One region of the Modestobacter marinus genome, then DNA from elsewhere that is predicted to be linked to it. Evidence: riboswitches for the same ligand, from Rfam matches in the RefSeq annotation. Region 1 holds a riboswitch; each other region holds the start of a gene.
The links. Region 1 has a riboswitch for thiamine pyrophosphate ahead of FB380_RS05990 (purine-cytosine permease family protein). Riboswitches for the same ligand answer to the same signal wherever they lie in the genome.
Positions count from the first base shown of each region.

Region 1 (4,725 bases):
GCCGCCGTGGTCGTGGCTCAGCCCTCCTGCAACGCCGCGACGGCGTCCTCGGGCGCGACCACCGGGCACTCGTCCTCGCCGACCACCAGCACCCGGTCGGCGAGGGTGCCGACGAACGTCGGGTCGTGGCTGGCGAACAGCACCGCACCGCCGGCGTCCACCAGCGCCGCGAGCCGGTCGGCCAGCGCCCGGCGCATCGCGGTGTCCAGCCGGCGTTCCGGCTCGTCGAGCACCAGCAGGTCGGCCGGGCGCACCAGCGCCCCGGCCAGCGCCAGCCGCCGGCGCTGGCCGGAGGAGAGCGCCGAGGGCAGCGCGCCGGCCCGGTCGGTCAGCCCGAAGGCGGCCAGCTCGGCGTCGACCACCTGCTCGGCGCCGGTGACCCCGTGGGCGCGGGCGGTGAGCAGCAGGTGCTCCGCGCCGGTCAGCGACGGGAAGAACGCATCGTCGTCCAGCACCCCGGCGACCGCGCGGCGGAAACCGGCGTCCCGCTCGTCGACCGGCCCACCGGCGAAGCGGACCGTCCCGGCCAGCGGCGGCAGCAGACCGACCATCGTCTGCAGCACGGTGGACTTGCCGGCACCGTTCGGGCCGACCAGCGCGACCGCCGTCCCGGGTTCGACCGACACCGTCACGGGGGCGCACACCGGCTCGTCGCCGTAGCCGACCGAGAGCTCCTCGGCGGCCAGCAGGGCCATCAGCCGGACTCCGCACCACCGCGCCAGGCGGCGTCGAAGAAGCCGACCTCCAGCTCCATGGCCCGCCGGTAGGCGCGCCGGACCGCGGGCGTGTCGGCGGCCGTGCCGTCCAGCAGCCGCTCCAGCGTGGCCGCCAGCTCCTCGAAGCCCGGGTCGGTGTAGGTGGTGACCCACTCGGCGTAGGCGGGCGCCGCTCGGCCGGCCAGCGACTGCCCGAGGTGGGCGTACAGCCGCATGCACGGCGTCATCGCCGCGCAGGTCAGCCCGCTGCCGCCCAGGGCCGCCGTGGCGAGCAGGAAGTCGGTGTAGGCCAGCGTGGCCGGCAGCGGCTCGACCGCGGCCAGGTCGATGCCCCAGCGGGCGGCGTAGCCCTCGTGCAGCCGCAGCTCCTCGCGGACGCCGGCGAGCAGGTCGGCGAAGACGTCCAGCGCGGCCCGGTCGGGGCTGTGCGCGGCGCCGAGGGCGTAGCCGCGGGCGAAGGACTCCAGGAAGAACGCGTCCTGGGCGACGTAGCCGGCGAACAGCTCCGGCGGCAGGCTGCCGTCGCCGATGCCCTGCACGAACGGGTGCGCCCGCGCGACGGCGGCGAGGTCGGCGTTCTCGGCCCAGAGGTCGGCGGCCAGGCTCATGCCGCCTGCTCCAGGGCCATGTCCCAGAAGGCCACCTCGGCGGCGACCACCTCGGCGAAGACGTCGTCCTGACCACCGCCCACCGCGTCGGCCGCCGTCTCCAGGCCGGCGACGTAGCCGGCGAAGCCCGGCACGGTCCAGTGCTCGACGAACTCCCGGTAGGCCGGGGCACCGGGCAGCGCCGTCGTCCATGCGTCGAGGTAGGTGCGCTCGATGGTCCACAGCGCGGTCAGCGCGACCGGGACGTCGGCGGTGTCCAGCCGGTCCAGCAGCTCGGCGTAGGCCGCGGTGGCCGGCAGCGCGGGGGCGGTGAGGTCCAGACCGCGGGTGGCCGCCTGCTCCTCGAACCAGGCCAGCTCCTCGACCAGGGCGACCAGACCGCCGGCGAGCACCGCCTGGGCCGGCCGCGGCGCCCGGGCGAGCAGCCGGGCCTGGAAGCGCAGCAGGTCGGCGACGAAGCGCGCGTCCTGGACCAGCCAGGTGTCGAACGCGCCCGCGGGCAGCGACCCGTCACGCACCGCGGTCAGGAAGGGGTGCGCGGTGGCCGCGCGCCAGATCTCGGGATGACGTCGGAGCAGCTCGGCGACCGGCACGGCGCGGACTCTACGAGGTCGTTAGGGTGGGCCACGTCATGGCGTCGAGCCATGTGCGGGAGCTCGGAGGACCGGGCTGAGAGGGCGGCTGACGCGCCGCCGACCGCTGGAACCTGACCGGGTAATGCCGGCGTAGGGAGCCCGTGATGAGCACGTCCGGAACCGTCGGCACGACCACGTCCGGTGCAGACGCACCGCTGACCCTCACCGAACCAGCCGCCCGCACGCTGGGCTTCCGCGAGTCCGCGGGCCTGTGGGGCAACCTCGGCATCAGCCTGCTGCTGCCGGTCGCCGCCGTGTACGTCGTCCTGCCGGGGCGGCCGCTGTCGGTCACGCTCGGCGCGATCGTCGTCGGCGCGGTGATCGGTGCCTCGCTGCTGGGGCTGGCCGCCGCGGCCGGCGCCCGCGAGGGGGTGCCGGCGATGGTGCTGCTCCGCGGCCTCCTCGGCCGGCGGGCCTCCTACCTGCCCACCGCGCTGAACCTGGTGCAGTGCATCGGCTGGGCCACCTTCGAGATCGTGATCATCGCCGAGGCGGCGTCCCGGGTGCTGGACGCGCCGCGCTGGCCGTTCGTGCTGATCGCCGGGGTGCTCGCCACCGCGATGGCGCTGCGGCCCCTCGGCGTGGTCCGGGTGCTGTCCCGCTACGCGGTGTGGGCGGCGCTGGCCGCGATCGTCTACCTGTTCGTCGAGGTGCTCTCCGAGCCGCTCGCCCCGCTGGACAGCGGCGGCGCCGCCTCGTTCTGGACGGCGACCGACATCGTGATCGCCCTGCCGATCTCCTGGTTCCCGCTCGCCGCCGACTACACCCGGCACGTGCGCAGCGGCCGGGTCGCCGGCACCAGCACCGCGCTGGGCTACGGGCTGGCCACCGTCGCGATGTTCACCCTCGGCGTGCTGGCGCTGGCGGCCTACGGGAGCTCCGGGCTGGACGTCATCGACGCGCTGCTGGCCGTGCCGCTGGGGGCGCTGGCCGTGCTGGTGCTCGTCACGGTCGAGCTCGACGAGGCGTTCGCCAACGTCTACTCCACGGCGGTGTCCGCGCAGAACGTGGTGGCCCGGCTGGACCGCCGGCTGCTCGCGCTGGGCGTCGGCGCGACCGCCACCGTGCTCGCGCTGAGCTTCGACATCGTCGCCTACGAGCCGTTCCTCTTCCTGATCGGTGCGGTCTTCGTGCCGCTGATCGGCGTCTTCCTGGTCGCCTACGCGCTGCGCACCCCCGGCCGGTGGGACACCTCGGACACCGCCCCGGCCCGGCTGGTCTACCTGCTGCCGTGGCTGGCCGGCTTCGTCGCCTACCAGCTGACCCTGCCGACCTTCTTCGCCGGCGTCGGCGCCGGCTGGACCTCCTGGTGGACCGCCCGGCAGAGCGACCTGGGCATCGACCCGGCCAACGGCTGGTCGGCCTCCCTGGTCAGCCTGGCCGTCGCCGCGGTGCTCACCGCGGTGATCGCGCTGCTCGACGCCCGCCGCGGGCGGCAGCCGGCATGACCTCCGCGCTGGGCCGGCTGCACGTGCTCACCGACGCCGACGGCGGGCCGCGCGCGCTCGCCGTCGTCGCCGCCGCGGTGGCCGCCGGGGCGCCGGTGGTGCAGGTGCGGGCGAAGGGCTGCAGCGACCGGGTGCTGCACGACTTCGCCCGCGCGGTGGTGGAGCTCTGCCGGCCCGCGGGCACCACCGTCCTGGTCAACGACCGGGTCGACGTGGCGCTGGCCGTCGGCGCCGACGGGACGCACCTTGGCGCCGACGACCTCCCGCTCGCCGCGGCCCGGCGGGTCGCCGGGCCGGGGCACCTGCTCGGCGGCACGGCCCGCGACCCGCAGCAGGCCCGGCAGCTGGTGGCCGAGGGCGCGGACTACCTGGGGGTCGGCCCGGCCTTCGCCACCACCACCAAGACCGGGCTCCCCGACCCGATCGGGGTCGCCGGGGTCGGTGCGGTGGCGGCCGCGGTGCCGGTGCCGGTGATCGCCATCAGCGGGGTCACCGCCGCACGGGTCGGGGAGCTGATCGCCGCCGGCGCCACCGGGGTGGCCGTGGTCGGCGCGGTCACCGGCGCCGCCGACCCGGGTGCCGCGACCGCCGAGCTGCTGCGTGCCCTGGAGGACTCCCGGTGATCGACGTCGCGGTGGCCGGTGGTGGGCTGATCGGGCTGTCGGTGGCCTGGCGGGCGGCGCAGCGCGGCCTGTCGGTCGCCGTCGTCGACGACGCCCCCGGCACCGGGGCCTCGGCCGCCGCCGCCGGGATGCTCGCCCCGGTCACCGAGGCCGCCTACGGGGAGGAGGCGCTGCTGCGGCTGTGCCTGGCCTCCCTGCAGCGCTACCCGGCGTTCGCCGCCGAGGTGGAGGCGGCCAGCGGCCTGCCGGTGGGGCTGCGTACCGCCGGCACCCTGGTGGTCGGCTTCGACGCCGACGACGTCCGGGCACTGGACGCGCTGCACGACTACCAGCAGGAGCTGGGCCTGGCCGTCGAGCGGCTGACCCCGCGGGAGACCCGCCGCCGGGAGCCCGGGCTGACCCCGCGGCTGCGCGGCGGGCTGGCCGTCGAGGGCGACCACTCGGTCGACGGCAGGGCGCTGCACCGGGCGCTGACCGGCGCCGTCGAGGCCGCGGGCGTGCGCCTGGTCCGGGACCGGGTGGCCGGGGTGCAGGTCTCCGGCGGGCGGGCGACCGGGCTGGCGCTGGCCGGCGGCGGGGAGCTGGCCGCCGGCACCGTCGTCCTGGCGCTGGGCGCGCACAGCAACACGCTCCCCGGGGTGCCGCCGCTGCCGGTGCGGCCGGTCAAGGGGCAGATCCTGCGGATGGCCGGTGCG
Region 1 is NZ_JAAMPA010000001.1:1,265,533-1,270,257, forward strand. Features, by position in the region: gene FB380_RS05975 (ABC transporter ATP-binding protein) at 18-695, opposite strand; gene FB380_RS05980 (TenA family protein) at 695-1,324, opposite strand; gene FB380_RS05985 (TenA family protein) at 1,321-1,917, opposite strand; TPP riboswitch at 1,963-2,073, shown strand; gene FB380_RS05990 (purine-cytosine permease family protein) at 2,064-3,407, shown strand; gene thiE (thiamine phosphate synthase) at 3,404-4,030, shown strand; gene thiO (glycine oxidase ThiO) at 4,027-4,725, shown strand, end outside.

Region 2 (4,725 bases), 130 kb from region 1:
GTCAGCCGGCGGCGCGGTACTGCGCGGCGACGTCGGCGTCCGACAGCACGCTGGTGTAGACGCTGACGTGCGCCACCGACCCGGCGAAGAACGCGCTCCGCGGCGCCCCGGGCCACGCGCTGCTGATCGTGTCGTAGCCGACCCGCCAGTAGCCGGTGAACGGCTCGGCCGCGGTCGCGTCCCGGCGGCTCGCCACCAGGGCGCCGTCCACGTAGAGCCGCAGCCCGGTGCCCGGGGAGAACGTGGCCGTCATCTGGTGCCAGGCGCCGTCGTTGTAGCTGCCGGGCGACGTCGTCGTCACCGGCGACCCGTCGTAGACGCCGAAGGTGAGCGTGCCGGAGTCGGTCATGTAGACGTGCCGGTCGTACTGGGTGGAGGCGGCGCCCCGGGTGCCGTTGCCGAAGCCGATGAGCTTGCCGCCGTCCCGGGTGGTGGTGGCGAACCAGACCTGGACGCTGAAGGTCTGCGGGTTCGCCAGTGCGGTCGTCGAGTAGACGTGGCCGGACCCGCCGTCGAGCCGGACCCCCTTGCCGTCGCCCCCGCAGGCCGGGCCGGGGACCCGGTAGGTGATCCCGCTGCTGCTGTAGTACCCGTCGACCGCCCCGGCGTAGAGCCCGCTGTTCACCGCGACCGGCCCGGCGGTCTCCTGCAGTGCCAGGTACCCGGGCGCGCTCGCGCCGGCCGAGGTGCACGTGTAGTAGCGGACCGAGGCCCAGGAGTTGGCGTCGTTCGCGGTGGTCGCGGTGAAGACGGCGCCCACCGCCGAGGTGCCGGGCAGGGGGCCGAGCAGGGCGGCGAGGCCGACGGCCACGGCCGGGACGGCGAGACGCGCGCCCCACCACCCGCTGCCGGTCGCCGGCCCGTCGTCGTCCTCGGCCGTGCGGTGGGCGAGCGCGAGGGCGACGACCAGGGCGAGCAGGGCGGCACCGCCGGCGAGGGGGAGCGCCCGCCCCTCCGCCGCCCACAGCACGGGCAGGCCCAGCGCCGGCAGCCGGAGCGCGCCGACGCCGTGCACGGTGGACGGGTCGACGAGCTGGGGGTCCGGCGTGGGGTTGGCGTCACCCTGCAGCCGGAGTCCGCCGTCCTCGACGGCGACCAGCCGGTGCAGCCGCAGCCGGCCGGGTGCGTCGGGGTCGTCGACGAGGAGCACGTCCCCGACGGCGAGGTCGGCGATGGGGACCGGCCGGACGACGGCGACGTCCCCGGGGGAGACGCCGGGCTCCATCGAGCCGGAGAGGACGACGGTGGTCTCCCAGCCGACGACCGTGGGTGCGACCGAGACGGCGAGCAGCAGCGCCAGGGTGCCGAGCAGCGCCCGGGCGAGGCTGCTGAGCACCAGCGCGGACCTGCCGCGGCGCCAGGCGGCAGCTCGGGACACGGAACGGGTGGCGGTCATCGGGTGCGCGCCTCCCAGACGAAGCTGAGCCTGGCGGTGCCGTTCTGGGTGCTCGCCGGGGCACCGGCCCGCAGCGTCCAGTCGACCTTGTAGACGCGGGTGGTGGGCGCGGCGCCGGTGCTGGACCAGCTGCCGACGCCGGCGGCCCAGCGGTCGGTGGGGAAGCCGGCGAGGGTGCCGGTGTAGGCGGTGGCGGAGGACGTGAAGCCGGCGCAGTCGCCGCTCGAGCCGCCCGTCCCCACGGCGATGGCGAGGTCCAGCTGGGCGGCCAGCCCGTTGGTGCTGCTCCGGCCGGTGCCGTACAGCCGGACGGTGGCCGGTGACCCGGATGCGGTGACGGCGACGCACCGGGTGCCCGAGGCCCCCGGGCGCAGCCCCGTGGCGGTGAACATCCGGACGGCGGAGTCGTCGTCGGTCAGCGCGAGCGTGCCGGTGCTGACGGTGGGCAACGCAAGCGAGCCGGTGGTGGCACTGAACCCGGCGTAGGCCCCGTGCCAGACCAGCGCCGCGGCCAGCACCAGCGCGATGCCCGCGGCGGCGGCGCCGGCCAGGCGCACCGAGCGGGGCCGCGGACGGCGACCGGTGGCCGGGCGATCGGGACGGGACCTCACATCGCTCCATCGGCCGGGCCGGCCGGACGTGGAGCCCCCGTCACCCGCCCGGGTGAGCGGGGCGGTGTTAGCGTCGCGAGCTGACACGGGGTGTCCCACCGGGGACTGAGAGCACACCCGTCGAACCTGCTCCAGTTGGTACTGGCGAAGGGATGTCACCGCGATGGACGCCATCGACCTGCGCGCTGCCGGCACGGCGCTGCGCGACTCCGCACCCCTGGTGCACTGCCTGACCAACACGGTCGTGCAGACGATCACCGCCAACGCGCTGCTGGCGATCGGCGCCGCACCGGCCATGGTCGACGACCCGGCCGAGGCCGGTGAGTTCGCCGCCGTCGCCTCCGCGGTGCTGGTCAACGTGGGCACGGTGCAGCAGCGCACCGCCGAGGCGATGCGGCTCGCCGCCCGAACCGCCAGCGAGGTGGGCACGCCGTGGGTGCTGGACCCGGTGGCCGTCGGCGGGCTCACCTTCCGCACCGAGCTCGCCGCCGACCTGGTCGAGCTGCGCCCCGCCGTCGTCCGCGGCAACGCCTCCGAGGTGCTCGCCCTGGCCGGCGCCGGCAAGGGCGGCCGCGGCGTGGAGAGCACCGACACCCCGGAGGCCGCGCTCGAGGCGGCCGGGGAGCTGGCCCGCCGGACCGGCGGCATCGTCGCGGTCAGCGGTCCGGTCGACGTCGTCACCGACGGGGACCGGGTGGTCCGGGTGGGCGGCGGCTCCCCGCTGCTCACCCGGACCACCGGCGCCGGCTGCGCGCTGGGCGGCGTCGTCGCCGCCTACGTCGCCACCACCGGTGACCGGCTCACCGCCGTCGTCGCCGCGCACGCGCACGTGGCGCTGGCCGCCGAGGCCGCGGCCGGGCTCGCCGCCGGGCCGGGCACGTTCGCCGCGCTCTGGCTGGACGCGCTGGACGCGGTCGACGGCGACGCGCTCGCCTGCGCCGACGTCCGCAGCGCATGAGGGCCGGCTTCGACCCGCGGCTGTACCTGGTCACCGACACGCTGCTCTGCGCGCCCCGGTCGGTGCCCGAGGTGGTCGCCGCCGCCGTCTCCGGCGGGGTGACCGCGGTGCAGGTGCGGGACAAGACCGCCGGCCGCCGCGACCTGCTCGCCCTCACCCGCGCGGTGCAGGAGGTGCTCCGGCCGACCCCGCAGGTCCGGCTGTTCGTCAACGACGCCGTGGACGTCGCCCTGCTCACCGGCGCCGACGGCGTGCACGTGGGCCAGGACGACCTGCCGGCCGTCGACGTCCGCAGGCTGCTGGGCCCCGACGTCCTGGTCGGCGTCTCCGTCGGCAGCACCGCCGAGCTGGACGACGTCCTCGCGCTGCCGGCGGGCACCGCCGACCTGGTCGGTCTCAGCCCGGTCTGGTCCACCCCGACCAAGCCGGACGCCGGCGCCGCCCTGGAACTCGACGGCACCAGCGCGCTGGCAGCCCGGGCCCGCGCCGGGGGGCTGCTGTCGGTGGCCATCGGCGGCATCTCCGCGGCGACGGCCGCCGCCGTGGCCGGCACCGGGGTCGACGGCATCTGCGTGGTCTCCGACATCTGCGCCGCCGCCGACCCGGCGGCCGCCGCGCGGACCCTGCGCGCCGCGATGGCCGGGGAGCTGGTGGCCCGATGACCGCCGCCGTGGCCCTCACCGTGGCCGGCAGCGACCCCAGCGGTGGCGCCGGCATCCAGGCCGACCTCAAGACCTTCAGCGCGCTCGGCGTCTACGGCACCGCGGTGCTCACCGCGCTGACCGCGCAGAACACCCGCGGCGTCACCGGCGTGCACCCCGTGCCGGCCGGCTTCGTCGGTGAGCAGCTGGCCACCCTGCTGGACGACGTGACCGTGCACGCCACCAAGCTCGGGATGCTCGGCACCGCCGACGTGGTGCGGACGGTCGCCGCGGCGCTGGCCGACCGGCCCGGCGGCCCCGTGGTCTGCGACCCGGTGATGGTGGCGACCAGCGGCGACCGGCTGATCTCGGCGGAGGCGGTCGACGCCGTCCGCACCGACCTGCTGCCGGTGACCGACCTGCTCACCCCGAACGTGCCCGAGGCGGCGGCCCTGCTGGACGTGCCGCCGGCGACGACGGTCGAGGAGCTGGCCCCGCAGGCCCGCGCGCTGCTGGCGCTGGGGCCGGCGGCGGTGCTGCTCAAGGGCGGGCACCTGGGCGGGGAGGAGAGCGTCGACGTCCTCGCGACCGCGGGTGGGGTGCGGGAGACCCGGCGCCCCCGGGTGTCGACGTCGTCGACCCACGGCACCGGCTGCACGCTGTCCTCGGCGCTGGCGGCGCTGGCCGCCCGGGAACGGCTGGCCGGGCGGCAGCTGGACTGGGCGCCGCTGGTCGACCAGGCGCGGGACTACCTGCAGGCCGCGCTCGAGGCCGGGGAGTCGCTCGGGGTCGGCTCCGGGCACGGCCCGGTGCACCACTTCGCCGGCCGCTGGTGAGCCTGCGCCGCTGCTGACTCAGCTGTCGCCGAGGACCTCGCGCAGCACCCGGGCGGCCAGCTCGTCCCCGCCGGCGGCGGCGATGGAGAAGTGCTCGACGGCGGTGTCGACGTCGCCGGTCTCCAGCAGCAGCACGGCGAGGTCGTGGTGGGCGTGCAGGTCCCCGCCCTCGACCCCGGCCCGGTACGCGGCCTCGGCGGCGACGGCGTCGTCCAGCTCGTCGCGGTACAGGTTGCCCAGCGGCAGCCAGCTCGCGAGCTCGCCGCGGGCAGCGCCGCGCTCC
Region 2 is NZ_JAAMPA010000001.1:1,393,551-1,398,275, reverse strand. Features, by position in the region: gene FB380_RS06610 (LamG-like jellyroll fold domain-containing protein) at 2-1,396, opposite strand; gene FB380_RS06605 (hypothetical protein) at 1,393-2,007, opposite strand; TPP riboswitch at 2,084-2,177, shown strand; gene thiM (hydroxyethylthiazole kinase) at 2,171-2,965, shown strand; gene thiE (thiamine phosphate synthase) at 2,962-3,627, shown strand; gene thiD (bifunctional hydroxymethylpyrimidine kinase/phosphomethylpyrimidine kinase) at 3,624-4,442, shown strand; gene FB380_RS06585 (tetratricopeptide repeat protein) at 4,461-4,725, opposite strand, start outside.
Region 2: another riboswitch for thiamine pyrophosphate. It lies ahead of thiM (hydroxyethylthiazole kinase); the one in region 1 lies ahead of FB380_RS05990 (purine-cytosine permease family protein).

Region 3 (4,725 bases), 1.7 Mb from region 1:
GCCACCACCCGGCCGCCCCGGCCCGGGCTGACGTCGCCGACCACCGCGGCCGGCACGCTGGCCAGCAGCGAGGCGCCCAGCCCGAAGGTGGCCATGGAGAGCAGGAAGGCCGCGGTGCTCGGCGGCAGCACCAGGACGGCGATCGCCGCGGTGGCCAGCCCCGAACCCAGCAGCAGGGAGGGACGGCGGCCCCAGGTGTCCGCCAGCCGCCCGGCCCGCAGCAGCCCGATCGCCTGCGCCACCGACCCGGCCAGCAGCCCGGCGCCGGCCCAGGCCACCGTCTTGCCCAGCTCCTCGGTCACGTACAGCGGCACCAGGGAGTTGCGGACGCCGAACAGCACCCACCCCACGCCCAGGTTGGCCACCAGCGCCGCGACGTAGGCCCGCGACCGCAGCGCGGCACGCAGCCCGCCGCCGTCCTCGCCCAGGGCGGGCACGGCCGCGGGCGCGGGCCCGGCGCCGCGCACCTGGTCGACGGCGGGGTGCGGGTCGTCCGCGGCGCCGCCGACCGGGGGGAGTGCGGCCGGGCGCAGCAGCACCAGCGCGACCACCCCGGCCACCAGCAGGAAGCCGCCGTAGACGAAGAACGGCAGCCGCGGGGAGATCTCGGCCAGGAACCCGCCGGCTGCCGGGCCGGCGATGCCGCCGAGGATGAAACCGCCCTGGTAGGTGGCCGCGGCCCGGCCCCGTTGCGCCGCCGGTGCGGTGCGCAGCAGCAGCGAGAGGGCGGCCACGGTGAACATGGCGCTGCCGATCCCGCCGGCGGCGCGCAACGCGACGAAGAGCGGGAAGTTGCCGGCCAGGGCGGCGGCGGCGGTGGCGACCGCGACGATCGCCAGCCCGGCGGCGAGCACGGCGCGCTCGCCGATCCGCTCGACCAGCGAGCCCCCGGCGAAGGCGGAGACGAACCGGAAGAAGGCGAAGGCGCTGATGGCGAACCCGACGGCGGTGGTGCCGACCCCGTAGTCCCGGACGAACAGCGGGATCGCCGGGGCGACGATGCCGAAGCCGAGGGCGACGACGAAGGCGACGATCGCCAGGACACCGACCTCGCGGGGGAGGGGGCTGTCCTTGCCGTGTCGTCGCACGAGCGCTGATCCTCACACGTGGCCCGCCGGGCCCTCCCGGGGCGTCAGGGGGTGAGCACCAGCCGGCCCGCCACGTTCCCGGCGCGCAGCCGGTCCAGCGCCTCGTTCACCTCGGCCAGCGGCAGCGCGCCGGCCACCGGCGGGGCCAGCTGCCCGGCCGCGGCCAGGGAGACCGCCTGCTCCAGCTCGGCGAGGGTGTTGCCCACGCTGGCGACGACCCGCTGCTCGGCGACCACCAGCCCCAGCGGGCTCACCGTCAGCGCATCGGCGCTGTAGCCGACCAGGACCAGCCGGCCGCGGCGGCCGAGCACCGCGGTCGCCAGCTCCAGCGTCGCGGTGACCCCGGCGAGCTCCACGACGACGTCGGCGCCCTGCCCGCCGGTCAGCCGGGTCACGGTCCCGGCGAGCTCGGCCGGGGAGACCGCGGCCACCGCGCCGGCGGACCGGGCGGCCGACCGGCGGGCGCCGTCCCGGCTGACGGCCACGACGACGCCGCCGCGGCGGCGGGCCTCCTGCACCGCTGCCAGCCCCACCCCGCCGGCGCCGAGCACGACCACCACGTCGCCGGGCTCGACCCCGGCCTCGGTGAGCGCGTGCACCGCGGTGGTGCCGGCGCAGCACAGCGGCGCGGCCGCCTCGAACGGCAGCTCGGCGGGCAGCCGGACCAGGCAGTGCGCCGGGACGACCAGCTGCTCGGCGAAGGCGCCGTCCGCGGCGAAGGCGAGCACGCCGCGCGGGGCCAGGCACAGGTTCTGCCGGCCGCGCAGGCACCAGCGGCAGCTGCCGCAGAAGAGGTAGTAGTAGACGGCGACCCGGTCGCCCTCGGCCCAGCCGGTGACCTCCGACCCGACCGCGTCGACCGTGCCGGCGGCCTCGTGGCCCAGCGTCATCGGCGTCCGGGACGGGGCGTAGAGGCCGTCGGTGAAGTGCAGCTCGGTGCCGCAGACCCCGGCCGCGTGCACCCGCACCCGGACCTCGTCGGGGCCGGGCTCGGGCACCGGGACGTCGTCCAGGGCCAGGGGTCGGCCAGGTGCGTGGAAACGGGCAGCGAGCATCGAGCAGCTCCCTCCGCCGGCATGAACCGGATCAGGTGTGGACGGTCGGCGGTGGTCGTCCGCCTTCTCAGCCCGCGCCCGGGCTCCCGTGTGCGCCGCCGAAGCTACCGCAGCGGGCTGACCGGCTCGACGCGGCGCAGGAACGACCGGATCGCCAGGTGGTGCGCGAGCTGCTCGCGGTGCGCCTCGCACGCCGTCCAGGTCTTCTCCCGGTCGGGCGTGTGCACCTTGGGGTTGTTCCACACCAGGACGACGGTCGCCGGCGCGCGGCAGCCCTTCGCCGAGCAGATCACGGCGTCGTCCCCGGCCGGCCCGGCGTCCTCGCTCATGGGGCGAGTCTGAGCTGCGGCACAGGGAACTGTCAGCAGGGGGTGCCAGGGTCGGTGCTGGCCGCGCCCCCTGTCCCCGGGCGCGGCCACCAGGACGGCCGTCCGGGACAGGAACGCGGGCCGTGACGGGTGCAGCCGGGGCCGGGGCCGGGTAGGGCGAGGGCATGACTGACACCAAGCCCCTCGCCCTGGTCACCGGCGCCTCCAGCGGGATCGGCTTCGAGCTCGCCCGGCAGTTCGCCCGCAACGGCTTCGACCTGGTGATCGACGCCGAGGACCCGACCATCACCACCGCGGCCGCAAAGCTGCGCGGCGAGGGCGCCGAGGTGACCGCCGTCCAGGCCGACCTGCGCACCCCCGACGGCATCGAGCAGCTGTGGACCCGGGTGCAGGCCCTCGGTCGCCCGCTGGACGCGGCCGCGCTCAACGCCGGCGTCGGGCGGGGTGGTGCGTTCGTCGACACCGACTGGGCCGACGACCTGGAGGTCATGCAGCTCAACGTGGTCTCCACCGCGGCGCTGCTGAAGCTGGTGCTGGTCCAGATGACCGGGCGCAACCAGGGGCGGGTGCTGGTCACCTCCTCGGTCGCGGCGACCATGCCCGGGGCCTACCAGCCGGTCTACAACGCCTCCAAGTCCTTCGTCCAGTCGCTGACCGAGGCCGTGCAGCAGGAGCTCAAGGACTCCGCCGTCACGATCACCTCGCTGATGCCGGGGCCCACGGACACCGACTTCTTCGCCCGGGCCGACCTGCAGGACACCGCCATGGGCAAGGGCCCCAAGGACGACGCCGCAAAGGTCGCCGAGCAGGGCTTCGCCGGGCTGATGGACGGGAAGAAGGAGGTCCACGCCGGCTCGCTGATGACGAAGGCGCAGGAGATGGCGAGCAAGGTCCTGCCCGACTCGGTGAAGTCCTCCGCCCACGAGTCGATGGCCAAGCCGCGCGACTGACTCCCCTCGACGACGCCCCTCCCGGTCCCCCGGGAGGGGCGTCGTCGGCGTCGGGGGTCGCCGGCTTCCGCCCAGCGGCCGGTTCGCCTGCGCCCCGGTGGTGGTGAGCTGGCAGAGTCGGGGCATGGACGACGTCGTCATCTGCTCCCCGGTCCGCACCCCCGTCGGTCGATTCGGCGGGGTCTTCGCCGGTCTGTCCGCCAACGAGCTCGCCGCCACCGCGCTGCGCGGCCTGGTGGAACGGACCGGCCTGGGGGAGGGCGAGGTCGACGACGTCATCCTCGGCAACTGCAGCCCCAGCGGGGAGAACCCGGCGATCGGCCGGATCGCGGCACTGGACGCCGGGCTGGGCGTGCAGGTGCCCGGCCTGCAGATCGACCGGCGCTGCGGCTCTGGGCTGCAGGCGGTCATCTACGCCGCGATGCAGGTGGCGGCCGGCGCCGGCAACGTCGTCGTGGCCGGCGGCGTGGAGTCGATGAGCAACGTCGAGCACTACGCCCTGGGGCTGCGCACCGGCGCCAAGGGCGACGGCGTCATGCTGCACGACCGGCTGGCCCGGGCCCGGGAGACCGCCGGCGGGCTGCACCACCCGGTGCCCGGCGGCATGCTCGAGACCGCCGAGAACGTGCGCCGGGAGTACGGGGTCGACCGGCTGGAGCAGGACGCCTGGGCGCTGCGCTCCCAGCAGGCCGCCGGCGCCGCCATCCGCGAGGGCCGGTTCGCCGACGAGATCATCGGCGTGGAGGTGCCCGGGACGCGCAAGACGCCGGCCCGCACGGTCACCGAGGACGAGCACCCCCGTCCCGACACGACGATGGAGGACCTGGCCGGGCTGCGCCCGGTCATGGGCCGGGTCGACCCGGAGGCGACGGTCACGGCCGGCAACGCCTCCGGCCAGAACGACGGCGCCGCCGTCTGCGTGGTCACCACCCGGGCCGAGGCCGATCGCCGCGGCTGGCAGCCCTTCGTCCGGCTGACCGGCTGGGCCGTGGCGGGCGTGCCGCCGGAGACCATGGGCATCGGGCCGGTGCCGGCCACCGCCGCGGTGCTGGAGCGGACCGGGCTGACGCTGGCCGACATGGACCTCATCGAGCTCAACGAGGCGTTCGCCAGCCAGGTGCTGGCCTGCCTGGGGGAGTGGAACCTGGGTTCGGGAGACCGCGAGCGGGTCAACGTCAACGGCTCCGGCATCTCACTGGGGCACCCGGTGGGCGCGACCGGCGCCCGCATCCTGGCCACGCTCGCCCACGAGATGCGCCGCCGGGAGGCCCGCTACGGGCTGGAGACGATGTGCATCGGCGGT
Region 3 is NZ_JAAMPA010000001.1:2,974,780-2,979,504, forward strand. Features, by position in the region: gene FB380_RS14015 (MFS transporter) at 1-1,088, opposite strand, end outside; gene FB380_RS14020 (alcohol dehydrogenase catalytic domain-containing protein) at 1,133-2,143, opposite strand; TPP riboswitch at 2,134-2,243, opposite strand; gene FB380_RS14025 (hypothetical protein) at 2,248-2,472, opposite strand; gene FB380_RS14030 (SDR family NAD(P)-dependent oxidoreductase) at 2,637-3,422, shown strand; gene FB380_RS14035 (acetyl-CoA C-acetyltransferase) at 3,547-4,725, shown strand, end outside.
Region 3: another riboswitch for thiamine pyrophosphate. It lies ahead of FB380_RS14020 (alcohol dehydrogenase catalytic domain-containing protein); the one in region 1 lies ahead of FB380_RS05990 (purine-cytosine permease family protein).